DNA from 4 places in the Salinivibrio sp. IB643 genome. Region 1 is predicted to be linked to each of the others. Evidence: predicted binding sites of a transcription regulator. Region 1 holds the regulator's gene; each other region holds the start of a gene.
What was found. Region 1 encodes CRP, which controls carbon source genes, mostly activating them, when cyclic AMP is high. Its sites were predicted from a motif close to TGTGANNNNNNTCACA; they were not measured.
Positions count from the first base shown of each region.

Region 1 (8,103 bases):
AAGACACTTAATGTCCCTATCACGACTCCGGTCAGCACCACTTGGCTACCACCCAGGCCGATAATGGGGCGCCACATTTTCAATAGCTTTTTAGGGTTAAGCTCCAAGCCAATCAAAAACAGCAGCAACACCACACCAAATTCAGCAAAATGCAGGGTTGAGTCGACATCATCGATTAAACCCAGCCCCCAAGGGCCAATCACAATGCCTGCTACCAAGTAGCCAAGCACTGAGCCCATCCCCAAACGCTGCGCCAAAGGCACCGCAATCACGGCTGCCAATAAAAAGATAAACGCAATGAGCAGAAAGCTATGATCCACGATGTGCCTCCTGCTTCGCTAAAGGGTTAGCCAACCAGTCCGCATAGAGTTCAGCAAAGGCATTGCGATCAGCATCGGTGACGCGGCGCGCCCAGTGAAGAACTAAAGGTGAGACCCAGTGCATGCGGCATAACGCCGCCGTCAGTTCAAAAGGTTGCAATAACTCCTCCATGGAATATTTGTTGTAGCCGATTTTACTGAACGCTTCTGCTGCTCCACCTGTGGTGACCACAAAACGACATGTTTTTCCCGCTAATGCATCCCCCCCTTGCCCATGAGCAAAGCCTTTTCCGAGTACCACATCAATCCACTCTTTCAATAACGCCGGGCATGAGTACATCTGTAGGGGGTGTTGAAACACCAACACATCGGCGTCAGTCACCAACGCACGCTCGTGATGGATATCCACCACAAAATCCGGATAAGCGGCGTAAATATCATGCACAGTGACATTCGCCAGCGGGCGTATCGATTCGAGTAATCGGCGATTGGCGACCGATCCATCCGGATCAGGATGCGCCACGATAACAAGCACCTTGGGAGGGAGTGGGTTATCCTTCTTATCTTGAGGCATACGCTTCCTTGTCGTTATGATTGGCCAAGCACACAATCTGTTCTTTATGCCATGTTTTTAACTTTAACATACAAAAAGGCTAACCCCCTGTCTAACCACTCGCGCCACCGGTGGAATTTGGCAATCTCCGCATCAAGCTGGTATAACGACCGCGCAACGTGCATCCATCAACCCAAGACAGACTGAGTAATCATGATTCGCTTCTCCGACATTCAATTGCTTCGTGGTGGTAAGCCCCTGCTTGACCACACCTCTGCCATCATCGCACCCGGCGACAAAGTCGGCTTGGTGGGTAAAAATGGCTGTGGCAAGTCCAGCCTGTTTGCCTTGCTACGCCACCAACTTTCGCTTGATGCAGGGCACTATGATTACCCCAGTCAATGGCAAGTGGCTTGGGTGGCACAAGAAACCCCCGCATTGGATAAAAGTGCGCTAGAATATGTGATTGATGGCGATACCGAATATCGTGAGCTGCAAGACGCGCTGCGTAACGCCGAAGCCAACGATGATGGCAATGCAGTGGCGTTGTTACACGATAAGCTCGATGCGATTGGCGGCTATACCATAGAGGCGCGCGCCGCAAGCTTGCTGGATGGATTGGGATTCAGTCAGACGCAAATCCATTGGTCATTAACGCAGTTCTCTGGGGGCTGGCGCATGCGACTTAACTTGGCACAAGCTTTGTTATGTCGCTCAGATTTACTGCTACTCGACGAGCCCACCAACCACCTCGATTTAGACGCAGTGATGTGGCTAGAAAAATGGTTGCAGCAGTACCCGGGAACCTTGGTCTTGATCTCACACGACCGTGATTTTCTTGATCCTGTGGTCAATCGTATCATTCATATTGAGCACGCCAAGCTGAATGAATACACCGGTAACTACTCGGATTTTGAAGGCATGCGCGCGCAAAAGTTAGCACAACAGCAAGCGCAATATGAGAAACAACAAAAGCAAGTTGCTCACATGCAATCTTACATTGACCGTTTCCGATACAAAGCCAGCAAAGCCCGCCAAGCGCAAAGTCGGATAAAAGCGCTGGAACGCATGGAAAAGGTGCTACCGGCTCAATACGATAACCCGTTTAGCTTTACCTTTTTACCCCCTGATGCATTGCCCACTCCTATTCTTATGATGGATAAGGTGGCCGCTGGCTATAACAAAACGCCAATTATCGAGAACATTCGCCTTAACTTAGTGCCTGGGGCACGCATTGGCCTGTTAGGGCGTAACGGCGCAGGCAAATCAACGCTGATCAAGTTATTGTCGGGCGATTTGCCGGCGATGGCTGGCGAGCTAAGCTACTCTCAAGGGGTGAAAATAGGTTATTTTGCCCAGCATCAACTCGATACCTTACGCATCGATGAAACGCCGCTCCAGCATCTAAATCGCTTAGCACCGACCACTGCCGAGCAAACCCTGCGTGATTTCCTCGGACGGTTTGGCTTTCAAGGTGACAAAGCGTTGGAAAACATTGGCCCTTTCTCTGGCGGCGAAAAAGCACGTTTAGTCCTTGCATTGTTAGTTTGGCAAAAACCGAACTTGTTATTGTTAGATGAACCGACTAACCATTTGGATCTCGACATGCGCCAAGCGTTAACGCTCGCATTGCAATCCTATGAGGGCGCGATGGTGATCGTCAGCCACGATCGCTTTTTATTGCGTGCGACAGCCGATGACTTGTATTTGGTGGACAATGGCGCAGTGCTGCCCTTTGATGGCGACTTAGACGACTATCACCGCTGGCTGACCGAACAACAACGCGCTGATCGTGCGGAAAACAAAAAGCAAGCCGCAGACGAAAAACTTGCCCCACAGCAAACGCAGTTAGATCGAAAAGTACAAAAGCGTCGTGAAGCCGAATGCCGAAAACAAACGGCGCCACTACGAAAAAAAATTGACCGTTTAGACACAAAGATCGAACAACTTTCTGCCATTATCGCAGAAGCAGAAAACCAATTAGCGGATCCCGCTATTTACCAGAGTGACAACAAAGCCCGTTTAACGGAGCAATTGCAACGCCAAGCCGATGCAAAGTCGACGCTCGAAGAGGTGGAACAAGAATGGATGGAGCAACAAGAAGCGCTAGAAGCCCTGGAGGCGACATTCAACCAACACTAACGCCTGGGATGGCAAACGCCGCCGATCTTTGGCAGTTTTGTTTGCACCACTATGCTAAGCAAGAGGTCAAACAAGCCTGCCTTAAATTACAAGACGAGCACCAAGGCAATGTGAACCTTGCTTTGTTGCTCGCTTGGATTGAAAGCCATGGTTACGGGCTTAGCCCCGAGAGCCTCACCCAGCTTAAGCACGCCTTGAGCCGGTCTGAACATTTGCTGATCGCTTATCGCCATCTAAGACGCGATCTCAAGCCACGCGTGGGCACCGGCCAATATAAAAAAATGCTCAACTTTGAACTCAGTTTAGAAAAGTTCCAGCAACAAGACTTGATTGAAGTGCTTAATCGTCAATCCTGGCTCACACAAGCCGCGTCTCCCTTGGCCTATTATTGCCGCCAGCTATCCCCCTCTGCCCGAAATCTCTATACACCACTACGGGTAGACCGGCCTACAAAAGAGGATGGAGCAGACGATGATGACACCCTTTAATCCCATTCCAACTGCCCGTAATGCGCATCTGCAAACCTTACTGCCACGCCTGCTGCGCCGGCAACCGCTTTTTGCGCCTATTTGGCAAGCGTTTGATCTGCCTGACGGTGACTTTGTCGATCTTGCATGGACGCATCATCCCGAGGTAGGACAGCCTATTATTGTCTTGTTTCATGGCCTGGCAGGAAGCTTTGATAGCCCTTATGCCAATGGATTATTGGCCGCTTTTAAACAGCAAGGCTGGTGCGGTGTGGTGATGCATTTTCGCGGTTGCAGTGGCCGTCTTAATCGCGCGCCGCGGACTTATCATTCCGGCGAAACGGAGGATGCTCGGGCATTTTTGACCTATTTACGCCAGACCTACCCGAACAATGAGATTGCCGCTGTGGGAGTCTCTTTGGGAGGAAACATGTTGGTGCGCTACCTGGCCGACTATCAGCATGATCCGATTGTCAGTTGTGGTTGTGCTATTTCTCCCCCGCTCGATTTAGCGGCGTGCTCGACCCGTATTCAACAAGGGTTTTCCCGTGTTTATCAAGCGTATTTGCTACGGTCGATGCGACAAACCTTATCGGAAAAACTTACCCGACACCAAAAAGTGGGTCGGTGGCATGCTGGGGAGCGGCCAAAGATTAAAACCCTGTTCGAGTTCGATCAAACGGTCACCGCACCGCTGCATGGCTTTGACGATGCTCAACACTACTATCAAAGCTGTAGTGGTTTATCTGTCCTTGACGCTATTACGGTCCCACTTGCGATTATCCATGCGAAAGACGATCCCTTTATGACCGACGCAGTGATCCCAACCTCGCCTCTGCCCGCGAATATTGACTATCAACTGAGCGAACATGGTGGGCATGTTGGTTTTGTTACCGGCAGTTGGCGCCAGCCACAGTTCTGGCTGGAGCAGTCGGTGCCTCACTGGTTAGCCTTACGCCTTTGCTCGTCCCGTTAAAAAGGGACGCCACACAAAGCAAAAAAGACCGACGCACATTGATCTACTGCATTGTGTTAAATGATTGGGTAAAATGCGAGCTGATTCACAATATCAGCACCAAGCACCCTAACGTCTCAGCCATAAATCAACAAAAGGTGATGTAGTATGATGGTTCCTTGGCAATCGGTCCCTGAGGAAACACTGACTCGTTTAATCGAGCACTTTGTGTTACGGGAAGGAACCGATTATGGTGAGCGGGAAGTCAGCTTTGCACAAAAAGTGGCGGATGTTCGCCAACAACTGCAATCCGGCGACGCCGTGATTGTGTATTCTGAGTTGCACGAGACAGTGGATATTCGTCGTAAAGAAGCACTCAGATCTTAGCATCGCTGTACGCAATAAACAGCGATACACATTCAGACTGAATGACAGGGCGCGTCATGTCGGCTAAACATCCAATCATCGCGGTCACCGGCTCTTCAGGAGCAGGGACCACCACCACGTCCGAAGCATTCCGTAAGATGTTCCAGATGATGAACATCAAAGCGGCGTGGCTAGAAGGGGACAGTTTCCATCGCTTTACGCGACCGGAAATGGACGTCGAGATCCGTAAAGCACGTGAGCAAGGACGGCACATTAGTTACTTTGGCCCCACCGCCAATGATTTTCCGCGACTCGAGCAGTTTTTCCGTGAGTACGGTGAACTCGGCACAGGTAAATATCGCCGCTACTTGCATACCTTTGACGAAGCGGTGCCCTACAATCAAATGCCAGGGACCTTCACACCATGGCAGGATTTACCCGACAATACCAACGTACTATTTTACGAAGGCTTGCACGGCGGTGTGGTTGATGGTGAGGTCAATGTCGCCCAACATGTCGACCTATTGATTGGTATGGTCCCGATCGTCAACCTTGAGTGGATTCAGAAGTTTGTCCGCGATACCCGCGATAGGGGCCACTCACGCGAAGCGGTCACCGACTCGATTGTGCGGTCGATGGACGATTATTTGCATTATATTACGCCGCAATTCTCACGCACTCACATTAACTTTCAACGGGTGCCGACGGTCGATACCTCCAACCCACTGAACGCCAAAGGCATTCCTTCGTTGGATGAGAGCTTTGTGGTGATCCGCTTTCGAGGGATGAAAAACGTCGACTTTCCTTATCTGCTGCAAATGATCACGGGGTCTTTTATGTCACGGCATAATACACTCGTCGTGCCAGGCGGTAAGATGGGCTTTGCGATGGAACTTATCATCCGTCCATTGATTCAGCAGTTAATCGAAAAAGGCAAAATTGGCTAGGGCGTAGCGCATCTATCGTGTATTACTTCTCAAGCCGTGATCTTAGCCACGTTTTTGCCAGTTTTTTAGGCGGTTGGCCTAGATCAAAATCAAGAAATTGCTAACAAAAAAAGATACACTCTTGTTAACATACAGCGAGCTTGTAGCCCGCGCCCAGACTTCGTATTCTGTGCATAGATCTGGTGGGTTACCCCTCAGACAAAGATAGGACGTTGTTGCCGGGCAACACATGCAGAGGAAATAAGTTATATGGTTCCAGGAAAACCTCAAACAGACCCTACACTCGAGTGGTTCCTTTCACATTGTCACATCCACAAGTATCCGTCTAAAAGCACGCTGATTCATGCAGGCGAAAAAGCGGAGACCTTGTATTACATCGTGAAAGGGTCTGTCGCCGTTCTAATCAAAGATGAAGAAGGCAAGGAAATGATCCTGTCTTATCTTAACCAAGGTGATTTCATCGGTGAGCTAGGCCTTTTCGAAGATGATCAGGAGCGTACCGCTTGGGTTCGGGCTAAGTCTCCTTGTGAAGTGGCAGAAATCTCATTCAAAAAGTTCCGCCAACTGATCCAGGTTAACCCTGATATATTGATGCGTTTGTCCTCACAAATGGCGCGCCGTTTGCAAGTGACTAGCCAAAAAGTGGGGGATCTTGCCTTCCTGGACGTCACGGGCCGTATTGCGCAAACCTTGTTGAATTTAGCGAAGCAACCCGATGCCATGACGCACCCTGATGGCATGCAAATTAAAATCACGCGTCAGGAAATTGGCCAAATCGTTGGCTGCTCGCGTGAAACCGTGGGCCGTATTCTTAAAATGCTGGAAGAGCAAAACCTTATTTCAGCCCATGGTAAAACCATCGTGGTATACGGTACCCGCTAATCACAGCGCTCTCTGTATTCCAAACCGACGCCCTGGCGTCGGTTTTTCTTTTTAAAACAATAAAAAAGGAAGAGCGAACTCTTCCTTAACCGTTTAGGCCTCGTTAGATCCACTATTTATTAGTGTGTGCTCTCAAAAATTTTATCCGCTGAAGCGGCGACAAACCCCTGATATAATTCGCCATTAGGAAGGACATAGCGCTTAGCAAACTCATAAAAACCACCTGGAATGGTTTGCGTGCCATCAGAGAAAACAACAGGGACACGGTCAGCCATTGTGGAGGATTGCTCCAGATAAACGGATGCGTCCCCTTTTACTTCACCACCCGCTTCGTTAATTGCAAAGCCATTGTCTCGCAGCTTTTGATTAACCGATTGGCAATGATCATGAGCCTTTAACTGATTGACACTCACCGTGAAATGATTCGCGCCATAACCGTGCGCGGCTACCCAGGATGCGTATTCACTCTCCTCAGCAAGCGCTTGATAGGTAGCGCTATCGATGTCCCAAAGCCGCCCCTGATGAAGAAAATCGCTCCCTGTTAGTGACGACGCATCGACTTGTGCCACCAGCTTGTGAACAATGGCTTGCAGCGCAGGCGAGCATTGCTCGACCATCAATTCACTGATAAACACTTTCGGCATCAAAGGATCGGGGTGCTCGAAATGGCAAGCGTTAAGCTTTTTCGCTTCAAAGGTATAGTCCCCTTTTTGCTGATAGCCTAGCGCCAGGAAAGGGCGCGCCAAGACCTCAAGCCCAACCTTGGGCAAACCAAATGTCCGCAAGGCAATATGATCATTGATTAAAGGCTGCCCTTCTTCGAGCAAGGCATGTACCTGATGTGCCGATGGGCAAAGACGGTTAATATAGTCTTGCCATAATTTATCGAATAACGCTTGGCCACTGTCCATGTTGGTCTCCTTAATCTTGTTGAGTCGGAATACCGGGGGCGAACGTCTCAGGCAGTACCACCTGATCCCCTTCCATTGATGCCATGGGATAAGCGCAATAATCGGCGGCATAGTAAGCGCTTGGACGTAAATTACCCGACGCACCTGGCCCGCCAAATGGCGCATCACCGCTTGCCCCTGTCAACTGACGATTACGATTCACAATCCCTGCGCGAATATGATCGAGAAAGTATTGCCATTCGCCCTCGTCTTCACTGATAAGGCCTGCCGACAAACCATAGCGGGTATCATTCGCCTTCGTGATCGCATCAGCCATATCCTGATAGCGCTGCACTTGTAGTAGCGGACCGAAATACTCTTCGTCGGGTAACGCTTGAATGCCACTCACATCTAAAATCCCTGGAGAAATCACCGCATCGTGTAAATGCTCGCACTCTATGACGGGAGTAGCTCCCAGATCGATCAATTTCTGCTGTGTGGCCAAAATCCCCTCGGCGGCAGCCATTGAAATTTGGGCGCCCATGAAAGGCGCGGGATCATCAAACTGGCCGCCCACTCGC
Region 1 covers NZ_MUFF01000015.1:36,416-44,518, reverse strand. The annotation lists gene kefB (glutathione-regulated potassium-efflux system protein KefB) at 1-320, opposite strand, end outside; gene kefG (glutathione-regulated potassium-efflux system ancillary protein KefG) at 310-894, opposite strand; gene BZG77_RS08370 (ABC transporter ATP-binding protein) at 1,087-3,015, shown strand; gene BZG77_RS08365 (TIGR02444 family protein) at 3,024-3,503, shown strand; gene BZG77_RS08360 (hydrolase) at 3,487-4,458, shown strand; gene BZG77_RS08355 (YheU family protein) at 4,606-4,824, shown strand; gene BZG77_RS08350 (phosphoribulokinase) at 4,881-5,750, shown strand; gene crp (cAMP-activated global transcriptional regulator CRP) at 6,000-6,632, shown strand; gene BZG77_RS08340 (DUF1338 domain-containing protein) at 6,752-7,543, opposite strand; gene astD (succinylglutamate-semialdehyde dehydrogenase) at 7,554-8,103, opposite strand, start outside.

Region 2 (8,103 bases), on a different contig from region 1:
CATTGGCGAGCGCCGTCAGCACATGGCTCTGCCCCGCCACCGCGTCAAAGTTATGGGGGCGCCATTTGCGTGCAAGAACTTGATAACTCATGTCAATTGGCTTCCTAGTGGCTGATAAATGACCCAAGGCCCAGCGTCGTGTTCACCATTAATGGCCGGCAAACTCGCACAAACTGTACACACTAACGCCAAGCGCCGTCAGTTTTTCCTCACCGCCAATATCCGGTAAGCTAATCACAAAACCGGCGTGTTCCACGGTGCCGCCCAACCGACGCACTAATTTGACCGTGGCTTCAATGGTGCCACCGGTGGCGAGCAAGTCATCGATCACCAGCACTTTATCACCGTCATCAATGGCATCACTGTGGATCTCAAGCGTATCTTCACCGTATTCGAGCTGGTAATTTTCGCTGATCACCGCCCGTGGCAATTTGCCTGGCTTGCGCACCGGCACAAATGGCAATGCCAGCGCTAAGGCCAAGGGCGCGCCAAATAAAAAGCCGCGTGATTCGGTGCCAATCACCTTGGTAAAGCCTTGACCCCGATACTTTGCTACCAGGGCATCAATGGTGGCCTGGTAGGCGGTCGGGTCTTCCATCAAGCTGGTGACATCACGAAATAAGATGCCTGGCTTAGGGTAATCAGGAATGGTTTGAATGCTTTGTTTAATCACATCCAAGTTGTCGTTGCTCATGGCCAATTCTCATCGGTAAAAAACGCAAACCGCCATGTTATGAATTTTCGGCCGTACCAGCAACAGATTCCGTCTCAGGCAGGCGGAGAAACCAGCATAAGAGCACAATCAGACAAAGCAGTAGCATGCCTTTTAACCAGAGCGCTGGCACCATGTATATTGAGAATGAGAAACTGACCACGATCATCACCGTTGCCCGCTTTTTGACCCGCCGGCTGATGGCGCGTTGTTGGTACCAGTCAGTCAATATTGGCCCGAACGTTGGATGGGCATGAAGCCAATTGGCGATCCGGGGAGAGCCGCGCATAAAACAGCCGCTTGCGAGCAACAAAAACGGGGTTGTTGGTAACACAGGCAAAAACGCCCCGGCGGCACCGAGTGCGACCCAAAACCAACCCAAACCGTTCCACGCCCAACGCCAAGCGACGGATGGAGCTGGCGGCGCGGCTGTTGTTTGTCGCGCTTTTGACTGTGGCGCTTTTGCCTGTGGCGCGTTTGACTGCACCGCTTTTGACTGCACCGCTTTTGACTGCATAGCCAACTTGCCCTTATTGCTGCACGGTCACCAGGGTGACCCTCTTACCCCAGTGTAGTGATCCAGCCGCAATGGGTACAGGGCGAGCTGAGGAAAAATGAGGCGGTAATGAATGAGGCGGTGATTAACCGCCAAATACAATCCCGAGCCAAGTGAGGCTTGCGGGTAAGGTGGGGATCAGTAAGACCAACAAAAAGCCGATAAAATACTTTAGGTTATAAGGTTCTTTAAATTCGTGACTCATAGGTTACAACGCTCACAACAACATAACATCAGTAGGCAGCTACTATAGCCTAGCTTGCCCCCGCTAAAAACGGACGTTTTGTAAGGTTTTAATCCGATTATTGATTTACATCAGGGTAACAACTGGGTGCATTGGGTCATGATAAACGTCATTTAGCCAATCAAGCGAACTGACCATGGATACAAATACTCTTGCGCAGCTGCGGCGTAAGCTCACTCGTGAGCGTGCCGAGCTGATCGCCACCTTAACCACGCGTTTGCGTGAAGACTGGGACAAGCATTGCGACACCCTGACTGTCACAGAGCTGATCAAAGAAAGCCAAGGCCTGCCTGGCGCAATTCGTTGCCTCGGTGAACGTCTGGAAAAAGTCGATGCGGCTTTGTGTGCCATGGATTTGGAAATTTACGGATTGTGTGCCGATTGTGAGAGTGACATTCCACTCGATGATTTAATCAAGGATGCCGCGGAGCAGCGCTGTCCGCAGTGCCGCGCATCAAACTATTATCACCACGATCCGGCCACTCGCCGCGCGACAACGAGCCCCCGTAAATCGGTGTGAGCCCAAGGTCGACTTTCGCTTGTCTCACCGTGGCTTAAACGGAACGCGCCCAGCATCAGCTGGGCGCGTTTTTTTATTGACCGTGTAAAGCTGTCAAGTGGGTGATACTGACTACCACGCCTCCCTCGAACACGCGCTTAATCTTGATCAATGATCCAACGACGGAAGGTTTTACGCTCTTGGTCGCTGGCTTTGGTGTACCAAAGCTTAAGCTGCGACAAGGCATCGCCTTTAATGGAGGCTTGTCCTTGGTCGTCGACCTCGACTAACACGTCGTTAAGGTTTTTGCTTGCACCTTGGTCGATAATAATACCGTTTTCGCGGTTGTACTCGGCCACCAGCGCTTCCATATCCGCATAGGCGCCAAACCCACCACCTTTAAGCTCGACGGCCTCTAACGGCATTACCTCGCCATTATCAAACTCGGCTTGCCATTGTGGGTTATCATCAAAATAGCTGGTCGCCTGGGTTTTCACCCTTAGATTGGCATCAATGTTAATGGTGGCATCGCGGCCATCAACGTTAAGCTCAAACAAATACGGACGCGAGGTAAAAATCACCGCTTTACTGCCGCGTTGCACTTCGCCATCAAAGCGCATCACCAACTGGTGTTTTCCCTCGCTGAGCGCAATACTTTGCTGTGGTGCCCAGTTTTCAAAGGTCACCTCTTTACCATCCGCGACCAAGAACTCAATATTACGTGCTGATGTAATGGTCGCTGCCTGCGTAGCGCCTGCCGCGAATAAAACAGCGAGTGCGCTGAACCAAGTGACTTTTTTCACGCTTTACCCCCAAATAACTAATAAAAAAGCCGCCCTAAGGCGGCTTTTGTAACCAGTGCTACATGTAGCAATAATGGTTTAAGCTCAATTAGAACTTAACTTCCATACCTGCTAGGTATGCAGTGTCGAAGTCTAAGTCTTTACCGTCAAAGCCTTCACCGTCAGCTACCGCCAGCTCAACATAACCGATTACGTTGCTGTGGAAGCTGTGCGTCGCGTTCACGTATAGCGTATCTTGGTCGGCTTTGTTTGATTCGGTATTTCTATCCGCTTCGTAGCGGTTATAACCGATCGCAAACACGTTTTTACCCATGGTGTAGTCAGCCGCAAGGCCAATGGTATCTACATTAACTTCTGTAGAACCCACTGATTCTTTATACTCTACTTGGCCGTATGAAGCGGCAAAGCTAAAGGCGTCCATGACATAATCAGCTTCGATATTGAAACCGTTAATATCAACGTCTTTCGCGTCAAATGTGTTTAAATAATCTGCGTCTTTTGCAACATCGATATTTTGACCATCGTACGCATAGATACGTGCATCAAGATCGCCGGCACGATAACCAATACGGCCATCGATGATTTGATCCGCTTCACCAAAACCATCATCTTGGGCATCGTCATCGTTGTCTTCACCGTTAGACTCCAGCAGTGCAGAGATACCTGCGTAGAAAGTGCCGTTGTCGTAAACATACTTAGCAACTTGGTCACCTTGTGCCGCAACGAAATCAATTGACTGACCACCGAACTCATAGTCTTTACCATTGCCAGCATCGTCCGCGATCAGGTATTGACGACCGAAAGTCACCGTACCGAAATCACCGCCGAAACCAACGAAGAGCTCGTCGCTGGTTACAGCCTGGTCTTCAAACTTATACGCGAAGCCACCCAGTGCGTTCACTTTGTCAGAAATAGCAATAGTGGTGTTAACAGCGATATCACCGTCGTCAAGCTTCCACTGGCCTTCAGAGTTTTCAGCTAGGCCGCTGATGTACTGAACTTCAGCCGCACCAGAAACGTCGACTTTAACGCCTTCTGCGTCATACAGGTTAATGCTTGCTGATGCTGAGCCAGCAGCCAGCAGAGCGGGTACTGCCATTGCTAGAATAGTCTTTTTCATGGTTAATCCACTGCCTTTTCTATTTAGTCATTATGATGAGTTCCTTTATGGAACTCTGTTTTATGGTGACTGTCACTCTGTTACGTGCAGCAAACGCTGCAAAGCACAAAATGCCAGTTCACTGAAACTTCGTGGCTAATCGTGCAGAACATTTGAGGTTCTGTCAACTGGCTGGAAGCGCATTACATTTTAGAATAAATACCCAACAAAACAGTGATTTAACAAACATAAACGAACAAGGATCACAGTTTGACCTTTATTTACACATCGAGATCGTGAAAGTTAACAACAAAGTAATTCAGCATAAAAAACCAAATATTTAATTTTTAAGGCAACTTACTGGCATAAAAAACTGATCAATGGCTTAAATCAGGCGTTTTGTTAATCAAACGGCAGATCAGCAAGATAGCAGCGAATGGTTCAAATTAAATTCGTGACCAAGTTCTCATATCTATAAGGATATCTTGCAGTTCGCGATCGTTTTCACGTTTTTGCCCCGTGTTATACTGAGCGCTAACCTTTGTAACTCGGACCTGTTGATGCTCAGCCCTGCCGTAAAATCAGACATTCGCGCGTGCTACCAAACGCTACAAGACCAACTTCCCCACTTTATTCCGCGCAAAGCTCAAAACTATTTAGTGGCAGAGCTGGCCAAAACCTTGGCGGGTGATTATGACCCCAAGCGTCGGCTGCTGGTGGCCGAGGCCGGCACCGGGGTGGGCAAATCAATGGCGTATTTGATGGGCGCGATTCCGTTTGCGCTTAACAACAATAAAAAAGTGGTGGTGTCGACCGCAACCGTGGCGTTGCAAGAGCAGCTCGCCGATAAAGATATCCCGTTTTTTCATCGTATCTGCCCCAAACCGTTTGATTTTATCTTGGCCAAGGGGCGGCAACGTTATTGCTGTGCACACAAGCTGAGTGCAGTGGCAGATACCGAGAGCATCCAAGGGGCGCTATTTGCTCAAAAACCCAAGCGCAGCGAGCAATTATTGCTGAATGATCTTTACGTTGCCCTGAGTCGAGGAAAATGGGATGGCGACCGCGACAGCTGGCCCAAACCGATTGCCGATCACCTATGGCAAGCGATCGCCTCTGACAAACACACCTGCCATGCTGGCCTGCCCGCTCACCGTGGTTGCCCCTTTGCCAAAGCACGCGAGGCAATGGATAAAGCCGATGTGGTGGTGGTCAATCACAGCTTGCTGCTCGCCGATCTCGAACTCGGTGGCGGGGTGATCTTGCCCGAGCCAGAGCAGTGCCTGTATATGATTGACGAGGCGCACCACCTTCCCACGGTGGCGCGCGATTTTTCTGCCGCCAGTGCCAGTTTGCTTGGCGTGGTGGGCTGGTTAGAAAAGCTCAATCAAGCCGCCACTAAACTCGGGAACACTGCGGATATCAAACGTGCACACCGCTTTGTCGATAGCGTATTAGACGCCATTCAAACCCTGATCCCAGGGTTACGCGAGGCAAAAAACATGCTCAGTCAACTGTCGCTCAACGACGACGGTTGTTATCGCTTTGCCGATGGTGAACTGCCAGAGGCTCTCAATGCGCCCAGTGAGCAGCTAAAAACCGCGAGCAAAAAAGCCCATCAGGCATTGGGAAAGATCCATGATTTGATCAATGAACGTCTGAAAGAAAATGACATTTCGGCGAAACTGGCCGATCCGGCGCTTGCCGAAACCGCGTTTTTCCTGCAACGGTTAGAAAATTTGGAAAAAGTCTGGACCTTGATGGCCCAGCCCAATTCTGACAAAGGCGCACCGCTTGCCCGTTGGGTACAAGCCTGCCGTGAGCGCGAGGGCGATCTATGGGTGCATGTTTCTCCCTTAGAGGTCGGTTGGCGTCTGGATCAAATGCTCTGGTCACGCGCGGCGGGCGTTGGCCTGTTTTCTGCGACCTTGCGCGCCCTGAATCGCTTTAGCTATTTTTGCCGCCAAGTGGGGCTGAGTGAAAGCGATGGTTCGCGCTATTTAGCCTTGCCCTCGCCATTTGATTACGCCAATAAAGCGCGCTTGGTGATCCCAACCATGCCTTGTGAGCCGCAAGCCAGTGCCTTTACGGCGGCGCTGAGCGAGAAAATTCTTGAGCACTTAGAGGGCGAGCGAGCGTCCTTGGTATTGTTCGCCTCTTATTGGCAGATGAAACAAGTCACCCAAGCCATTGAGCAAACGGTCACACAACGCGGCTGGCAACTGCTCTGTCAGGGCACACAATCACGCACGGCGCTATTAAAGGCCCATCAGCAAGCAGTCAGTGCGGACAAAACCAGTATAATTTTTGGCACCGGCAGTTTTTCCGAGGGCTTAGATTTGCCCGGTAACTTATTGACTAATCTCATTATTACAAAAATTCCCTTTGCGGTCCCCACTTCTCCGGTGGAAGAAGCTCACGCGGAGTACATTGAACGCTGCGGTGGCAATCCGTTTTTACAAATCGCGGTCCCAGAAGCGAGTAAAAAGCTGGTGCAATCAGTCGGTCGTCTACTGCGCAAAGAGGAAGACTCTGGTAAGGTGGTGCTTCTTGACCGGCGCATTATCACCCGCAGATATGGCCAATCTTTACTCGACTCGCTGCCGCCATTCAAACGCGTGATCGAACCTTAAATTAACGAGTGACTATGCTTGAATTGATTGATCTTTCGACCTTAGTGATCCTAGGGCTGACTGCTTTTGTCGCCGGCTTTATCGATGCCGTCGCCGGCGGTGGCGGCATGCTGACTGTTCCCGCCTTATTATCACTGGGTTTGCCGCCCCATGTGGCGTTAGGTACCAATAAACTGGCCGCGACCTTTGCCTCTAGCACTGCCGCCTTCACCTATTATAAAAAACGTCTTTTTTCGCCTTTATTTTGGCAACACGCGTTTTGGGGCACCTTAATTGGCGCAACCGCGGGGACCTTACTGGTTGATGTGCTAAGCACTGAATGGTTAGAAAAAGCGATACCCGTGGTGGTGCTTGTGGCCGCGATTTACACCGTTTGGCATCCCCACCCGAAGGGAGATAACAACCAGCTCCCCGCACGCTGCCCCAAGCTACCTATCAAGCAGTGGAGCCAAGGCCTGTCGTTGGGCTTTTATGATGGCGTTGCCGGTCCGGGTACGGGCGCATTTTGGACGGTGTCTACCATGTCGCTCTATCGGATGAATATTTTGCTCTCTTCCGGATTGGCGAAAGCGATGAACTTCACCAGTAATATTACCTCATTGGTGGCGTTTGCGCTTTTGGGCCATGTGAACTGGGCACTCGGGCTGACCATGGGCGTATGCTTGATGCTGGGGGCATTTATTGGCGCCCACTCCGCGATTCGTTTTGGCAGTCAGTTTATTCGACCTATTTTTGTGACCGCGGTGGTGATTTTAGCCGGTAAACTGGCCGTTGATGCTTGGTTTTAATCGCCGTTATCGTCGCCGCTGTGCGTGACTGAGAGACCTATAATGAAAGCGCAAATCGATGCAATGTGCCAACACCTTGAGCAACTGGCTAATCAAGCCGCAGAGGTCGACCGACGCCGTGGCGAAGCCCGCGCGCCTTTATTCGCGACAACGCTTTTTCATTGCAAAGGCAAATTGCTCACACCCTGTGTGAACGAAGCCCAAGGATTGCTGACAGTAATGCAGCGCGATCACCAACAAGGGACGCTGACCGATGCACGTGCGACCCATATTTGCGACACCTTGTTATCGCAAATCACCGCGCTACAACGTGAACTGGCGACACAGCCTTTACGCAAGCAAGAGCAAGCCAAACGCGGGCAACGACGCCAGGCGATTGGTGAGCTTTATCAAGACTTAGCCAAGCACCAAGATTGGGAGCGTCGATTGGCCGATAAACTCCGAGACGCCAATGCCAGCGTCGAGATGGCATCGACCCCTGCGGTGCGTCAGCAGTACCAAAAACAAGTGCTTGCCTTAGAACAACGCCTGGCCCGCTGCACCAAAGCGCGAGAGCGTATCGAAACCACCATCAGTTATCGAGAAAAAAAGTCGTGACCCCGGCTCCGCCGATACCCAGATAAGATGCCCAAGCGACCAACAAGGAGAAATACGTGCTGCCATTGATTTACCATCCGGTGTACTCGGACTTTCCCCTTCCTGACGGCCACCGCTACCCGTTGCAAAAATACCGATTGTTGTTTGAGCGGTTACAACGCCTGGCATTACC
Region 2 covers NZ_MUFF01000012.1:47,921-56,023, reverse strand. The annotation lists gene dnaX (DNA polymerase III subunit gamma/tau) at 1-91, opposite strand, end outside; gene apt (adenine phosphoribosyltransferase) at 149-694, opposite strand; gene BZG77_RS07565 (DUF454 family protein) at 732-1,229, opposite strand; gene BZG77_RS07560 (hypothetical protein) at 1,649-2,032, shown strand; gene BZG77_RS07555 (YccT family protein) at 2,170-2,814, opposite strand; gene BZG77_RS07550 (porin) at 2,903-3,934, opposite strand; gene dinG (ATP-dependent DNA helicase DinG) at 4,474-6,546, shown strand; gene BZG77_RS07540 (sulfite exporter TauE/SafE family protein) at 6,561-7,334, shown strand; gene BZG77_RS07535 (primosomal replication protein) at 7,377-7,931, shown strand; gene BZG77_RS07530 (histone deacetylase family protein) at 7,988-8,103, shown strand, end outside.
Region 2: a site for CRP is predicted at 4,367-4,382, ahead of dinG (ATP-dependent DNA helicase DinG). Genes of this name have one in related genera too.

Region 3 (8,103 bases), on a different contig from region 1:
TCAATTCACACCGTGGTGTTGGGGCCGGAAGGCAAGCCCGTTGAGATTCAAATTCGCACCAAACAAATGCACGATGATGCAGAGCTAGGTGTAGCGGCCCATTGGAAATATAAAGAAGGCTCAGCCAGTGGCCGCAGTGGCTACGATGAAAAAATCACCTGGCTGCGTAAGCTATTGGCATGGCAAGAAGAAATGTCTGATTCGGGCGAAATGCTTGATGAGTTGCGTAGCCAAGTGTTCGACGATCGGGTGTATGCGTTCACCCCGCGCGGCGATGTCGTCGACTTACCTATAGGGGCAACGCCACTTGATTTTGCCTACCACATCCATTCAGAAGTGGGTCATCGTTGCATTGGTGCCAAAGTAGAAGGGCGAATTGTTCCGTTCACCTATCACCTACAAATGGGCGACCAGGTTGAAATCATCACGCAAAAAGAGCCTAACCCGTCGCGAGATTGGCTCAATCCCAGCCATGGATTTGTTAACTCAAGTCGTGCGCGCGCCAAAATAAATGCTTGGTTCCGCAAGCAAGACAAAGACAAGAACATTGCTGCCGGTAAAGAAATCTTGGATACCGAGCTACAAAAAATTGGCGGCATCAGTAAAGATGCCAATTTGGCGCTAAAACGCTTTAACGTTAACACGCTGGACGAGCTTTATGCCGGCGTGGGCAGTGGTGATTTGCGCATTAATCAGGTAGTGAACCATATTAATGGCCTGATTAATAAACCGAGCCTGGAAGAAGAAGAGCAGCAGTTGTTAGAAAAACTGCAGCAAAGCGAACAAAAACCGAGCACCGGCAAAGCCCACCGCGATGCCGTGGTTGTCGAAGGTGTTGATAACCTGATGACGCATCTCGCGCGCTGCTGCCAGCCGTTGCCGGGTGATGACATTAAAGGATTTGTTACCCAAGGGCGTGGTATTTCGGTCCATCGTGCAGATTGCGAGCAGCTCAATGAGCTTAGCCATCATGCACCGGAGCGGATTATCGCCACGGTGTGGGGGAAAGGCCATATTGGTCAATACCATGTACGCATTCGCCTTTCGGCAAACGAACGAACCGGGCTGGTCAAAGATATCAATAACGTGTTAAGCAATGAGAAAGCACGGGTAGCCGGGATGCAAAGCCGGGTTGATTATAAAAAGCAAATGTCGATCATGGACTTTGATCTCGAAATCTCTGATTTAGATACCTTAAGCCGCGTTGTAAACCGGCTTGAACAAGTGAAAGATGTGGTCGAAGCGAAACGCCTCCGCTAATACATTCGCCCTGTTTCGACAGGGCGTTTTTTTCATGAAGGAACCTTCTTATGGCGTCAATTGACAACTTACTGACGATCATGGCGACCTTACGCGACCCTAATCATGGTTGTGACTGGGACAAGGCACAAACCTTTGCCTCTATCGTGCCTCATACCTTAGAAGAGGCGTACGAAGTGGCTGACGCCATCGAGCGTGAAAACTGGTCTGACCTAAAAGATGAGTTGGGCGACCTTCTTTTTCAAATTGTGTTCTACAGTCAATTAGGGCGCGAACAACATCGATTTGATTTTGACGATGTCGTCAGTGCGGTGTGCGATAAGCTCACGCGTCGTCACCCTCACGTATTCGGTCCTAAAGATGCGGACGGGAAGCCATTAAGCTCGCCTGATTGGGAAGGTATTAAGGCGCAAGAGCGCGCAGAGAAAATGCCCTCAACCCAATCCTGCAGTCTATTAGATGGCGTGACTCAGGGGTTGCCCGCGTTAACTCGCGCCCACAAGCTACAAAAACGATGTGCAAGGGCAGGGTTTGATTGGCCAACCGTGGCGCCGGTTATCGCGAAAGTGCGAGAAGAGCTGGAAGAGGTCGAACATGAATTAGCACAGACACCGGTTGACGCAAACCGTGTGGAAGACGAAGTTGGCGATCTTTTGTTTGCTGTCGTCAATGTCGCGCGCCACCTAGGCACGGATGCTGAGCAGGCGTTGCGCGCAGCRAATCAGAAATTTGAACGTCGCTTTCGTGGCGTTGAAAATCAATTACGTGATAATGGAAAAAATATTCAACAATGTCAGCTGGATGAACTAGAATCGGCGTGGCAAGCGGTTAAAAAAGACGAGTAAGGCAATATCCTGTAATTGGCATAATTGATTTGTGACAATTAAAAACACCAGGGTGTGTGGTAGCTTTCACATTGTGGGAGTCAGTGGGGTCTGGTATCATAATATCCCGTCCAGAACTTCATTTATTTCCTCTAAATCCAACTCTCAGGTTTAGCATGACGACGAACTACATTTTTGTTACGGGCGGTGTTGTATCCTCCCTCGGTAAGGGTATTGCTGCAGCCTCATTAGCAGCCATTCTTGAAGCGCGTGGCCTTAACGTCACCATCATGAAACTCGACCCTTATATTAACGTGGATCCAGGGACAATGAGCCCTACCCAGCACGGAGAAGTATTCGTCACGGAAGACGGCGCAGAGACCGACCTTGATCTCGGTCACTATGAGCGCTTCATTCGCACTAAAATGACCAAGCGTAATAACTTTACCTCTGGCCGTGTTTATGCGGATGTACTGCGCAAAGAGCGCCGTGGAGACTACCTGGGGGCGACGATTCAGGTGATCCCACATATTACCAACTCGATCAAAGATCGCATCGTCGCAGGCGGTGAAGGTCACGATATTGTGATCGTCGAGATCGGCGGAACGGTCGGTGATATTGAATCATTACCATTTTTGGAAGCGATTCGTCAGTTGACGGTAGACGTGGGCCGCGAACATGCCATGTTCATGCATCTGACATTAGTGCCTTACTTGGCTGCGGCAGGCGAAGTAAAAACCAAGCCGACCCAGCACTCAGTAAAAGAGCTTCTGTCGATTGGTATTCAGCCGGATGTGCTGGTATGCCGTAGTGAGCGTCCAATTCCTGCCAATGAACGCGCTAAGATTGCGCTGTTCTGTAATGTGGCGGAAAAAGCGGTCATCACCATGAAAGACGTCGACTCTATCTACAAGATCCCATCGTTGATCCGTTCGCAAGGGTTGGACGATTTGGTCTGCAAGCGCTTTGGCATTGAAGCCGTAGAAGCTGACTTGTCTGAATGGGAGCAAGTGAGCTACGAAGAAGCCAACCCAATGGGTGAAGTCACCATTGGTATGGTCGGTAAGTACATTGAATTGCCGGATGCGTACAAGTCCGTCAATGAAGCGTTAAAACATGGTGGGTTGAAAAATCGTCTGACCGTCAACATCAAGTACGTGGATTCACAAGATCTTGAAACCCGCGGCAGTGAAATGCTGAAGGACTTGGACGCGATTCTCGTCCCTGGTGGATTTGGTGACCGCGGCATTGAAGGTAAGATCCTTGCGGCACAATATGCACGTGAAAACAATGTGCCGTATCTGGGTATTTGTCTTGGTATGCAGGTGGCGTTGATTGAATACGCACGTAATGTCGCCGGCATGGAAGGCGCTAACTCGACTGAGTTTAGCCAAGAAAGCCCTTATCCTGTCGTTGGCCTGATCACTGAGTGGGTCGATGAAGAAGGCAAAGTGGAAGAGCGTAGCGAGACGTCAGATCTTGGTGGCACCATGCGCCTAGGCGCGCAGCTTTGCCACCTTGCCGAAGGCTCTAAAGCGCATCAGCTCTACGGCAATACCCAAATCCATGAGCGCCATCGCCACCGTTATGAAGTGAATAATCTGCTACGTCCTAAGCTAGAAAAAGCAGGATTGTCAGTTTCTGGTCTGTCTGCCGATAAAAAGCTGGTAGAGATCATTGAAAACCCAGCACATCCTTGGTTCGTGGCGTGCCAGTTCCATCCGGAATTCACTTCAACGCCGCGTGATGGCCATCCACTGTTTGCTGGATTTGTTGCTGCGGCAGGCAAAAAACAGCGCGGTGAGCTATAAACGACATTCGAGCGGTAGCCCAGAAGGCGGCCGCTCTTTATTTTTAAAAACAATGACAGACGAGAGGAATCACAATGTCTAAGATCGTTAAAGTTCTAGGTCGTGAAATTATTGATTCACGCGGTAACCCTACCGTTGAAGCGGAAGTTCACCTAGAAGGTGGTTTCGTTGGTATGGCAGCAGCTCCTTCTGGTGCATCTACGGGTTCTCGCGAAGCACTAGAACTGCGTGATGGTGATAAGTCACGTTTCATGGGTAAAGGCGTACTGAAAGCGATTGAAGCTGTGAATGGCCCAATCGCAGAAGCATTGCTGGGTAAAGACGCTAAAGCGCAAGCGGATATCGACCAAGTGATGATCGATCTCGACGGTACCGAGAACAAATCTCAGTTCGGTGCTAACGCTATCCTCGCGGTTTCTTTGGCGAACGCCAAAGCGGCGGCAGCGGCAAAAGGCATGCCTTTGTTCGAGCATATCGCTGAGCTAAACGGTACTGCGGGTCAGTTCTCTATGCCTCTGCCAATGATGAATATCCTGAATGGTGGTGAGCACGCGGATAACAACGTTGATATCCAAGAGTTCATGATCCAGCCAGTCGGTGCTAAGACGCTAAAAGAAGCGCTGCGTATCGGTGCAGAAGTATTCCACAACCTTGCCAAAGTACTGAAAGCCAAAGGCCTAAGCACTGCTGTTGGTGACGAAGGTGGTTTTGCGCCTAACCTAGAGTCAAACGCAGCAGCACTCGCTGCGATTAAAGAAGCGGTTGAGCAAGCAGGCTACGAGCTGGGTAAAGACATTACTTTAGCAATGGACTGTGCAGCGTCTGAGTTCTATGACAAAGAGCAAGGCATCTACAACATGAAAGGTGAAGGTAAAACCTTCTCTTCAGAAGAGTTTAACCACTATCTTGCTAAGCTGGCTGAAGAGTACCCAATCGTGTCTATCGAAGACGGCCTCGACGAGTCTGATTGGGACGGCTTTAAGCACCAAACCGAACTGCTGGGTGACAAGCTTCAGCTGGTCGGTGATGACCTGTTCGTGACTAACACTAAGATCCTGAAAGAAGGCATCGACAAAGGTGTGGCGAACTCTATCTTGATCAAATTCAACCAGATCGGTTCATTGACTGAGACGCTGGCTGCAATCAAGATGGCGAAAGACGCTGGTTACACGGCGGTTATCTCTCACCGTTCAGGCGAAACTGAAGACGCAACCATCGCTGACTTAGCGGTGGGTACTGCAGCAGGCCAAATCAAAACCGGTTCGATGAGCCGTTCAGATCGCGTTGCTAAGTACAACCAGCTTATCCGCATCGAAGATGCGCTGGGTGAAAAAGCACCGTTTAACGGTCTAAAAGAAGTGAAAGGCCAATAATCGGCACTTAGACACTTTTATTAGAAAAGCCGCGCCGTTTAACGGCGCGGCTTTTTTTCGTTTAGGAAAACCATGACACCAGCGACCTGATCCGCTAGCCTATGCGACTAGAATGCTATTGTGCAAATACGTCGAGCCGATATAGGAAGGAGTACAGGTATGAGGCTGCTATCGGTTGCGCTGTTTCTCACGCTTGTTTGGCTACAATACGATTTATGGTTAGGCAAAAATGGTGTGACAGATTACTGGCAAATTGAAGCCAATGTCGCCGTGCAGCAGCAGGCCAATCAAAAACTCGTGACGCGTAATCAACAAATGTACGCGGAGATTGCGGATTTAAAACGCGGTCAAGAAGCGATTGAAGAGCGCGCACGTAACGAGCTTGGCATGATCAAACCCGACGAAACATTTTTCCGATTGGTCGATACAAGACAATAACCGATTACCGCCTGCAGGCGGTACTAACAAAGAAGATAACTTGTGGTCGAACAAACCTCTTTGCAGCCTGGCGCTTTGCGGTCGGGTATCAGTGCCGTGGTCCCTGCCGCCGGGGTGGGACGGCGAATGCAGGCTCACTGTCCTAAACAATACCTTACTTTAGCAGGCAAAACGCTGCTTCAACATACCGTTGAGCGCTTGCTGGCACACCCTGCGATTAGTTCGGTGGTGATTGCGATTAGCGCTAACGACGGTTACTTTGCGCAAACTGGCCTTGGTGAGCATGCCGATGTGCAGGTTGTGACCGGGGGGCTAACTCGCGCAACCTCTGTACAAGCTGGATTAGCAGCGGTGACAACTCAGTGGGTCATGGTGCATGATGCGGCACGACCGTGTGTGACGCATGCAGACATTGATGCGCTGATCGCGCACGCGCAATCTCATCAAGACGGAGCCTTATTGGCGGCGCCAGTGAGAGACACGATGAAGCGTGCGAATAACGATGGACAAGTGGCACATACGGTTGAGCGCGAAGCGCTTTGGCATGCCCTGACGCCACAAATGTTTTTAACTCAAACACTAAAACGCGCACTGGAAATAGCCGGTGATCAGGTCACCGATGAAGCTTCCGCGATTGAAGCGATCGGCGGACATCCGATTTTGGTGCCTGCGAGTGCTAGCAATATTAAGGTCACCCATCCAGAGGATCAGTGGCTTGCAGCGTTTTACCTTTCACAACAAGAAGGCCAAGCATGATGCGAATTGGACACGGCTTTGACGTGCATAAATTTGGGGGCGATGGCCCGGTTATTATCGGTGGGGTGGCAGTGCCTTATGAGCAAGGACTGATCGCGCATTCAGACGGTGATGTTGCCCTCCATGCGTTATGTGATGCTTTACTGGGCGCGATTGCCGCCGGCGATATTGGCCAGCATTATCCAGATACCTGTGAAGAATGGGCTGGGGCCGATAGCCGGATGTTACTGCGAGACGTTTACACCAAAGTACGAGCGAAAGGCTATCAGCTCGGGAATGCGGATATCACCATTATTGCCCAAGCACCTAAAATGGGCCCGCATATTCAAGCGATGCGTGCGGCGATCGCAAAAGACTTGTGCGTGGAAATGGGCGCGGTCAACGTCAAAGCGACGACGTCAGAGCGTCTTGGTTTTACTGGCCGTAAAGAAGGCATCGCGTGCGAAGCCGTTGTCTTATTGAATAAAGAGGCTCTATGACAGACTTACTGGCACCTTTAGCGTACTTACATGGTCAGCCGACACAGTCCGGGACCTTAAAAGCCTCTCCAGACGATTTTATTGTCTCAGAATCCCTCGGTTTTACGCCATCTGGTCAAGGCGAGCACTTTTTAGTCCGAATTAAAAAGCGGGGTGAAAACACGCAATACGTAGCTAACGAACTGGCAAAAGCCTGTGGTGTTACCTCGCGCCAAGTCAGCTGGGCCGGTTTAAAAGATCGCCATGCGGTAACAGAGCAATGGTTCAGCGTTCACCTGCCAGGAAAAGATGATCCGGATTTAGCGGCGTTTGTCGAGACCCATCCGGGTGTTGTCAGTATCGAGGGCACCGCACGGCATCAACATAAACTACGTCCGGGTGATTTGATTGGTAATCAGTTTACGCTCTGTATTCGTCAGCTTACCGATCCGCAAGCATTGCTCCCTCGTCTTGAAGCCATTGCTAAAGAGGGCGTCCCTAATTATTTTGGCGCTCAGCGATTTGGTCGCGAGGGCAACAATGTGGCGATAGCTCGTGCTTGGGGGCGTGGAGAGCGCAAAGTCCGAGATAAGAGTAAACGTAGTTTTTATCTCTCAGCTGCGCGTGCGTTGTTGTTTAATCAAGTGGTTTCTGCGCGATTAAAGGCTGGCTTGTTTGACCAGACACTGGCTGGTGATTTATGTATGGACGAGCAAAAACAAACGTATACGGTCGAGGCCGGTCTTCAAAAGCCAACCATTACTGCACCGATGACGGGTGATAATGCTTTACCGACCACCGCTGACGCCGAGCAGTTTGAGTTAAATGTGGTAGAACAAGAGCCAGATTTATTGGCGGTGATTCGCGATAATCGCATGCGTCATGACCGTCGCCTAATACGTTTACTGCCTCAGGCCATGACGTGGTCGCACGATACCGATACCTTGACCGTCAGTTTCTTTTTACCTGCGGGGGCATTTGCGACAGCGGTGATGAGAGAAGTTGTGATTGCAAATGAACAAGGAGAGCGTGATGCGCATATTGATTAGTAACGATGACGGCTACCATGCGCAAGGGATCCAAACATTGACCGAGGTGTTATCGAGTATTGCTGATGTCGTAGTCGCCGCGCCGGATCGTAACTGCTCAGGGGCCTCCAACTCGTTAACGTTGGAAAATCCAT
Region 3 covers NZ_MUFF01000010.1:26,417-34,519, reverse strand. The annotation lists gene relA (GTP diphosphokinase) at 1-1,260, shown strand, start outside; gene mazG (nucleoside triphosphate pyrophosphohydrolase) at 1,311-2,105, shown strand; gene BZG77_RS06720 (CTP synthase) at 2,261-3,895, shown strand; gene eno (phosphopyruvate hydratase) at 3,970-5,268, shown strand; gene ftsB (cell division protein FtsB) at 5,428-5,706, shown strand; gene ispD (2-C-methyl-D-erythritol 4-phosphate cytidylyltransferase) at 5,749-6,462, shown strand; gene ispF (2-C-methyl-D-erythritol 2,4-cyclodiphosphate synthase) at 6,462-6,941, shown strand; gene truD (tRNA pseudouridine(13) synthase TruD) at 6,938-7,969, shown strand; gene surE (5'/3'-nucleotidase SurE) at 7,953-8,103, shown strand, end outside.
Region 3: a site for CRP is predicted at 2,161-2,176, ahead of BZG77_RS06720 (CTP synthase). Genes of this name have one in related genera too.

Region 4 (8,103 bases), on a different contig from region 1:
TCGCCTTGTTCGGTTTTTGGCACATTGGCCATGTCTAGGGTAGACACCCGGAACATTTCCCCCGCACCTTCACAATCCGACGCTGTGATCAGCGGTGCAGACATCCAGTAATAGCCTTGCTCATGGAAAAAGCGATGAATGGCTTGTGAGAGCGTATGACGTACACGTGCAACGGCACCAATTACGTTCGAACGTGGGCGGAGATGCGCCACTTCACGCAAGTACTCAATCGAATGGCGCGTTTTCGCCATTGGATACGTGTCTGGATCGTCAACCCAGCCAACGACCTTCACTGCCGTTGCCTGAAGCTCATAGGCTTGACCTTTTCCGGGCGATTCAACAACCTTACCCGTGACCTCAACGGAGCAGCCTGCGGTCAGGCGCAGAACGTCTTGCTGATAATTACCCAGCTCATTAGGGACCACGGCCTGAATAGGGTCAAAACAAGAACCATCATAAATGGCAAGAAAAGAAATACCGGCTTTGGAATCTCGGCGTGACCGGACCCATCCACGCACAGTCACTTCAGTGTCGACTGCCGCCTTGCCGCGCAGGACGTCTACTACAGGCGCGTATGTCATAATTCGCTTCTATCTCCGTTTAGGTAATGCGGCCAACGGGGTGTGACCGCATCAGTGATTTTGCAAGTTAGACTAGCAAGTTTACCTGTATCCTGTATAGCTTCAAGGTTTGAGCGTGTCTGAGAGCTGAAATTGGCCAATTAACCCTTCAAGTTGTTCAACCAGCTGCTCGAGATTTGCACTAATCGCTTTCACCTCATTCGCATTGGTTGCGGTATCGTTGGCGTGACTTTGAATACGACCCACTTGAGCGAGCAAGGCATCGGTCATTTGCGCCTGGTGATCACTTTGTTTGCTGATGTCATTGGCGTTGTCGTTGACCGTTCTAACTTGGTCGGCGATATTACCCAAAGCGGTAGAAAGTTCCATCACGGTTTCTGCACGTTGATTAGCACTTTCACTGGTCGCTTCAACTGCTTGCGCAGAGGCTTCACTGCCTGCACACAAGTTTTCAATGATGGTTTGGATTTCACCAGTGGCATCATGGCTACGACTGGCAAGGTTGCGTACTTCGTCGGCAACCACCGCAAACCCTCGGCCTTGCTCTCCGGCTCGAGCGGCTTCAATGGCGGCATTCAGCGCCAATAAGTTAGTTTGCTCGGCAATTTCCCGGATCACGCTGAGGATCGTCGTTACTTGCTGGCTTTGTTGGTTAACATCCAATATTTGTGTGCGTACTTGGCCAATATCAGCCACCAACTTACGAATATCATTGGCCGCGACATTCGCCAGATCACTGCCCTGATTGGCACTGCCTGCGGCAGATTCACTCAATTGCGCCGCTTCTTGAGTACGATTTTGAATGTCGTGTTGATGCTGTTGCACATCATCGATGGCTGAAGACATGTCATTGGTTTCGTGACGTTGGCTATCAGCTAATTGATCGGTATGGCTTGAGACACGGATCAGGTTCATGGCCTCAGCAGACAGGGTTTCTGAGGTGCGCTGAACTTGTTGCAAGCTGGCAGAAAAGTTATCAAGCAACTGGTCGCAACTATTGCACAGTTCACCAATCTCGTCGTCACGGGTATTGTTGAGGCGCTCGGAAAGATTTTTGTCATGGCTGGTGCGTTTCATAAAGGCAGAGACACGCTTAAGCGGGGAGACCACCCAGCGGCGAATCACAGTGAGTGAGATTAAAAATCCAATCACAGCGATGCTGCCCATTATCCCAGCGGTAATTAACATTTCTCTATCGATGGTGCTATACAAAGGCTCAAGATCATACTCGAGCCGGATAACACCGAGTACGGTGCCTTCCTCTGCTACGTGGCATTGCAGACAATTGGTGCCGCGATAATCGCTGCTCGCTTTCATCGGCAGGGCGACCACCAATCCTTTTCCCGCATCAGCATCAAAGGTTTCGACAATGGTTTCACCTTTGAGGGCACGTTGGTCAATGGCATCCTGGGCAGATTGCTCAGGGTTTCCTGGGCCAAAAAAGCGGGTAATTGCCTCTCCACGGATCACGCGAGCGTCGTCGATGCCTTTGTGTGACAGCATTTTCTCTCGCAACGTATTACGCTGGCTGATGGTGCCGGTGAGCATCAGCATATTAAGGCTATCAAAGTAGTTGGACGCTTTATCTAAGGTTTGCTCGCTGACAATCGATGTCATCAAGGCTTTTTGTTGATGCGACTGATAGCCCAGCGAGGTGGCGAGCACAAGAGCGAAAACAAGAAAAAGAGCAAGAAGAATTTTGCTCGCAAGGGTCATACGCATGAGTCAACCATTTGTTATTAATTTATAGAGTTATCAGTTCTAGCCTGTAGCGACTATGTTAAACCGAGAGCGCACTTGTGGCGGTACCCTCATATAAAATGTGTGATTTCATCGACGTAAATCGTCCCAATAATGAGACGGAAACCCGTATTGCGAGGCATTCTGGCCGCACAGACTAACGGGTGTGGTCGGATGAATGCGTTTGAGTCGGCCAGCGAATTTAAGTAGCATGCGGCCTCTTGTTGTTGTTGGAATGAAGTAAAATGACCACTGAGTTGTTTAAAGAATTTACCTTTGAGGCGGCACACCATTTACCGAATGTGCCAGAAGGCCATAAATGTGGGCGTTTACATGGGCATTCATTTACGGTGCGTTTGTATGTAGAAGGCGACGTTGATCCGTATACGGGGTGGGTGATCGACTTTGCCGAAATAAAAGCGGCTTTCAAACCGATTTATCAGCGCCTGGATCACTACTATCTCAATGACATTGAAGGGCTAGAAAATCCAACCAGTGAAGTGCTAGCACACTGGATTTGGCAACAGGTAAAACCGAATCTGCCTCTGTTAAGCCAGGTCATGGTGAAAGAAACTTGTACCGCAGGTTGCACTTATCGAGGTGAGTAACGAAACTCGACGTGAGTAACAATACTCGAGGTAAATAAGAAGCAGTCGAGAGAAATAAAAAACGCCGAGTAGCAGTGCCTAACTTTATGAGGTTACTTTAGTACTCGGCGTTTTTTGTCGCTTTTCGACGTGTGCTTTGCTCCATGACGGCGCGATTTATCTTGCCACCGTCCTCGTCATCGTCACTTAGGCGATATTCAAATACTTGTGTGTTTGCACGGATAAACGCCAGCCGCGCGCAATGCAGGTGTCGATGCAAAGTTTGGTTGCACGTGGCTTTTGGCTTACCGGCTGCAGCGCAATGGTTGCACCAGGAGAGGCTGGGCAGGTCTCAAGTAGAGTCTCTAATTGTGTAATGTCCTTTTCTGTCCCCACCGGATGTTTTATCTCATTGGCTCGCGCCATCGCACTGGCGAGAACGGGCAATTTACCGCGCATATTGATTTTGGGCGACACCGTTACCCAGGTGGCTTGGCTCGCATAGACCGTATAGGTGCCACTGGTTTCAATTTGGCATTGGCATCCAGCCTCTTCCAAGGCTTCCGTTAAAGGTACCAAATCATAAAGACAGGGTTCGCCCCCGGTAATCACGATATGCTTAGCGTGATAGCGTTGCGTGATTTCAGTGACGATATCTTCGGCTCCTAGCCAGCACCAAGTCGGTGAATCCTCTGACTTATCAATGATAAAGATCTTATCTTGCTGATCCTTATCATCCGTTTCCCAGGTTTGCTTAGTATCGCACCAGGCACATCCTACTGGACATCCTTGCAAGCGGACAAAAACCGACGGAACCCCTGTGAAGGTGCCTTCGCCCTGGATCGTTTCAAATATCTCGTTGACTCGGTACATGGTGATTTATAGCGATAGAATATGAGCTCCGCATTATGCCAACGAATAAGTTTGAGATCTTGTTTTTTAGCCCGTGATTAGAGGATGAACAGCGTTACTGTTTAGACAGGTTTTGTGAGTTTGTACGCGATTTCAAAGATACAAAGTGACAAATGTCACGTGCTAGCGGCCAATTGCTTCACAATTAGTTCGCGAAGTAAAAAAATTCACCTAAATAGGCGGTGTCAGGGTTTATCGCCACAGCCACGTAGTAATAGGAAAGGGCATGATTATTGGGCAGCCGGGACATATCGATCATATCAAGCGCAAAAATGCGGGCACGATTTATAACTTAATCGATCGTTTTGAGCCTATTTCGCGGATCGAACTCTCGAAACGCAGCCAACTGGCGCCTGCCAGTATCACCAAAATTGTGCGCGAACTGATGGACGCTCACCTTGTAAAAGAAGCACCGATCCAAGAAACGAGCATGCGCGGGCGTCCAGCTGTAGGGCTGATGCTGGATAACGAAGGCTGGCAATTTTTGTCCATGCGTCTAGGAAGAGGTTATCTCACTCTGGCGCTGCATTCGCTAAGCAGTGAAATCTTGATTCAAGAACGGCATGAATTAACGGTGGTGGCGCAAAGTGCATTACTCACCACCGTGGTCGATCATGTCAATGCGTTTTTCTCTCGTCACCAACAAACGGTGGATCGTGTCACTAGTATTGCGATTTCGCTACCGGGCTTGGTAAATCGTGCCCAAGGCACCGTGATTCAAATGCCGCACTTCGAGGTCGACCATATGCCTCTAGGGCCAGTATTGCATCGAGAGACCGGTTTGCCGGTGTTTGTGGGGAACGACACCCGTTCTTGGGCACTAGCGGAAAAGTTGCTTGGTAACGCGAAAGAAGCAGACAGCGCCGTGCTGGTAGCGGTTCACAGCGGCGTTGGGGCCGGTATTGTGCTCGAGGGCAAAGTGCTTCAAGGGCGGATCGGTAACGTTGGRGAGTTAGGTCATCTTCAAATTAAGCCCTTTGGTAAGCGGTGTTTTTGCGGTAATTATGGCTGTTTGGAAACGGTCGCAAGCCTGTCCGCGATCTATGAGCAGGTGAAGACATTGCTCAATGAAGGGCATCCGAGTTGCTTGCACGACCAACCGCTCACGATAGAGGCTATATGCGATGCAGCGGTGTCAGGCGATGGTTTGGCCCACCAAGTGATCACCGAGCTGGGGCATCACTTGGGAACCGCTATAGCGATTGTGGTGAATTTATTTAACCCAGAAAAAATATTATTTGGTGGCGAATTCAATCGCGCTAAATCGGTCTTGTATCCTGCGATCATGGAATGTTTAAAAACGCAGACGATTCCGCTGTATAGCAAGTACCTAGTCTTGGAAGAAAGCTATTTCTATGCCCAAGCGACGATGCCTGGGGCGGCGATGGTAAAGCAGGCGATGTATGATGGCAATTTGCTGATGAAAGTGCTGGAGGGCTAATCGTTGCCTTGGTTGACAATTAAAAAGCGGTTAAAGAAAAAGCAGGTGTTGATGCACCTGCTTTTTTTTGATCTTGGCTAATGGCGTTGGTTAGCTGTTTTTACGCTCTTCACCCAAGCATGCCGCCGCGGTAAATACTACGTCGGTTGAGCTATTCAGGCCCGTTTCGGCAGAGTCTTGTAAAACACCGATAGTAAAGCCAATCCCAACCACTTGCATGGCAATCTCTTGTGGAATACCAAACAAATTACACGCGAGTGGGATCAACAATAGGGAGCCGCCAGCAACCCCCGACGCGCCGCACGCGGATACCGCGGCCACCACACTCAACAGCACAGCCGTGGCGATATCCACTTGGATACCGAGTGTATGAACAGCAGCCAGGGTTAATACGGTAATGGTGATCGCCGCGCCTCCCATATTGATGGTGGCACCGAGTGGGATAGAGACAGAATAAGTATCTTCATCCAAATCAAGGCGGCGGCATAGCTGCATATTCACTGGAATGTTGGCTGCAGAGCTACGGGTGAAGAAAGCGGTGAGACCGCTCTCACGCAGGCAGCGAAAAACAAGGGGATAGGGATTTTGACGCGTTTTGATATACACAATCAGCGGATTTACCACCAAGGCGATGGTTGCCATACTGCCGAGTAGCACCCCCAAAAGGTGTAAATACCCCATCAAAGCATCAAAGCCACTTTTCGCTAACGTGCTTGCTACTAAGCCAAAAATACCCAAAGGCGCAAACCGGATCACAAAGCGGACGATCATCGATACCCCCTCGGATACATCCGAGAAGACACGTTTGGTTTCGTTCGACGCATGATGAAGAGCAATACCTAAGCCAATCGCCCAAGCCAAAATACCAATATAGTTACCACTCATCAACGCGTTAACAGGGTTGTCAACGATATTGAAAAGTAGCGTACTTAATACCTGGCTAATGCCCTCTGGCGGCGTAATGCTAGCATCCGTCGCAGCAAACTCGAGGGTAGTCGGGAATAAAAAACTCATGGTCACCGCGGTCAATGAAGCCGCAAGGGTGCCGATAAGATAAAGCCCAATAATGGGGCGCATATTGGCTCGTTGGCCTTGTTTCTGGTTAGCAATGGACGCTGCCACTAAAACGAAAACCAAAATGGGTGCGACGGCCTTCAATGCGCTGACAAAAAGTTGTCCGAGCAATCCGGCTGTGCCAGCAAGCTCGGGGGATAGATAGGCTAAAACACCACCGGCAAGAATACCGATGAGTATTTGAAGTACCAGCGAGTTACCTCGACTGACACTGGCGAGTTGTGTTTGACTCATGTGACTCTCACTTCACTGTGTTTATTATCAATGGCTGTTAATGAATCGTTAGAAGTGACGAATTAAACCAGTTAAATTCACCCTATGTAAAGGGAAAATTGTTACTTTGAACTAGTTAGGTAGGACTGAAGTGGCGAGTTATGATTAATGAGAGGTTTATTTAGTGTAATTATTCTGTTATCGCTGCAGAATAAATGGTGATAATTCTAGGTCTAGTCGAGTAAATCCGTGGATTTAGGCGGCCATCTAGCATAAAAAAAGGCGACCATAGCGGTCGCCGAAGGATAACAACTAGCACAGAAATTTTTAGTAAATCGCATGTCCCACGGTATTGAGCAACTTACTCACGCCTTTTGTGAAGTAGAGAGGGGCATCTGCAATGGTATAGCAAAGGCAACCTTCTTTTGTGTATGGCGTATGATGGTGACGGCTATCGAGTAAAATAAAGTCACCTGGCACATACCGACCACTTTCATCTTCAAACGTACCGTCCAACAAAAGAGTTAACTCATAGCCCTTATGAGTGTGCGCAGGCACTGAACCGCCTTCATCTATATGAAGAAAACTGGCTCGCGTTGCCCCTTCGTCGAGATTAAGTCGCGCACGTTGGACTTTCCCAAAGAATGCCCAATTTGAATCGCCGAATCGTTGCAGCGCCCGGGGTAAGGCATATGTTTTTTCACCGACAGTAATTTGTGTTGCGCGCGCTTCAGGTTGTTCCGCGCCAGATTGCGTCAGCGCATCGGCATCGTTGGCAGTCACTTGTTCAAAAATGGCGGATAGCATTTCATCTTCAGCATTGTGATCCCACTCATTTACCATCAACGCGTCGTCGCAGACTGATTCTTGATCAAACACCACTGATGCAAACTTTTCTTCTGCAATAGCCACGTAAGCTTGACACTCCTGGCAAAGTTCAACATGGGCAGACAACGCAATCGCCATCGAAGTCGGCAATTTGCCAGCAGCAAAAGCATCCAGTAAATCGGTCGATGGGTGATACTTAATCATTGTTTTACCTCCAGGTGATTGCGAAGCTTTTCCAGACCTAAACGCAATCGGGACTTGACGGTGCCCAATGGCACATTTAATTGTTCTGACAACTCTTGATGAGTCAATTGCTTGAGATAAACCCCTCTAACCACCTGCTGCTGGACCGCGGGTAACTCATCAATAAAACTGAGAAGCTCTTGGTCCATCATGGACTGAGCACCGGAATCAGTTTCGTTGTCCTGTTGCCCTGACTCGAGAATGGGCCAAATATCATCGCTAAAATTGTCTTCGCGATTCGATTGCACCTTGCGAAGCATATCGAAGCTTAAGTTACGCATGATCGTGAATACCCAAGTCGTCGCCGCGCCTTTATCAGAGTTATACAAATGGGCTTTGCGCCATACCACTAGCATAGTTTCTTGTACTAACTCCATTGCTTGACCGTCAGCTCTTAAATGTTTTGAACCGTAAGCGCGTATCTTCGGGCCAAAAAATCGGAACAAATGCTCGAACGCTATGCGGTCGCTATCTTCTGCAACTT
Region 4 covers NZ_MUFF01000014.1:3,686-11,788, reverse strand. The annotation lists gene asnS (asparagine--tRNA ligase) at 1-581, opposite strand, end outside; gene BZG77_RS07970 (methyl-accepting chemotaxis protein) at 684-2,303, opposite strand; gene queD (6-carboxytetrahydropterin synthase QueD) at 2,567-2,929, shown strand; gene queE (7-carboxy-7-deazaguanine synthase QueE) at 3,116-3,781, opposite strand; gene mlc (sugar metabolism global transcriptional regulator Mlc) at 4,047-5,261, shown strand; gene sstT (serine/threonine transporter SstT) at 5,352-6,569, opposite strand; gene BZG77_RS07945 (ChrR family anti-sigma-E factor) at 6,876-7,580, opposite strand; gene BZG77_RS07940 (sigma-70 family RNA polymerase sigma factor) at 7,577-8,103, opposite strand, start outside.
Region 4: a site for CRP is predicted at 3,926-3,941, ahead of mlc (sugar metabolism global transcriptional regulator Mlc). Genes of this name have one in related genera too.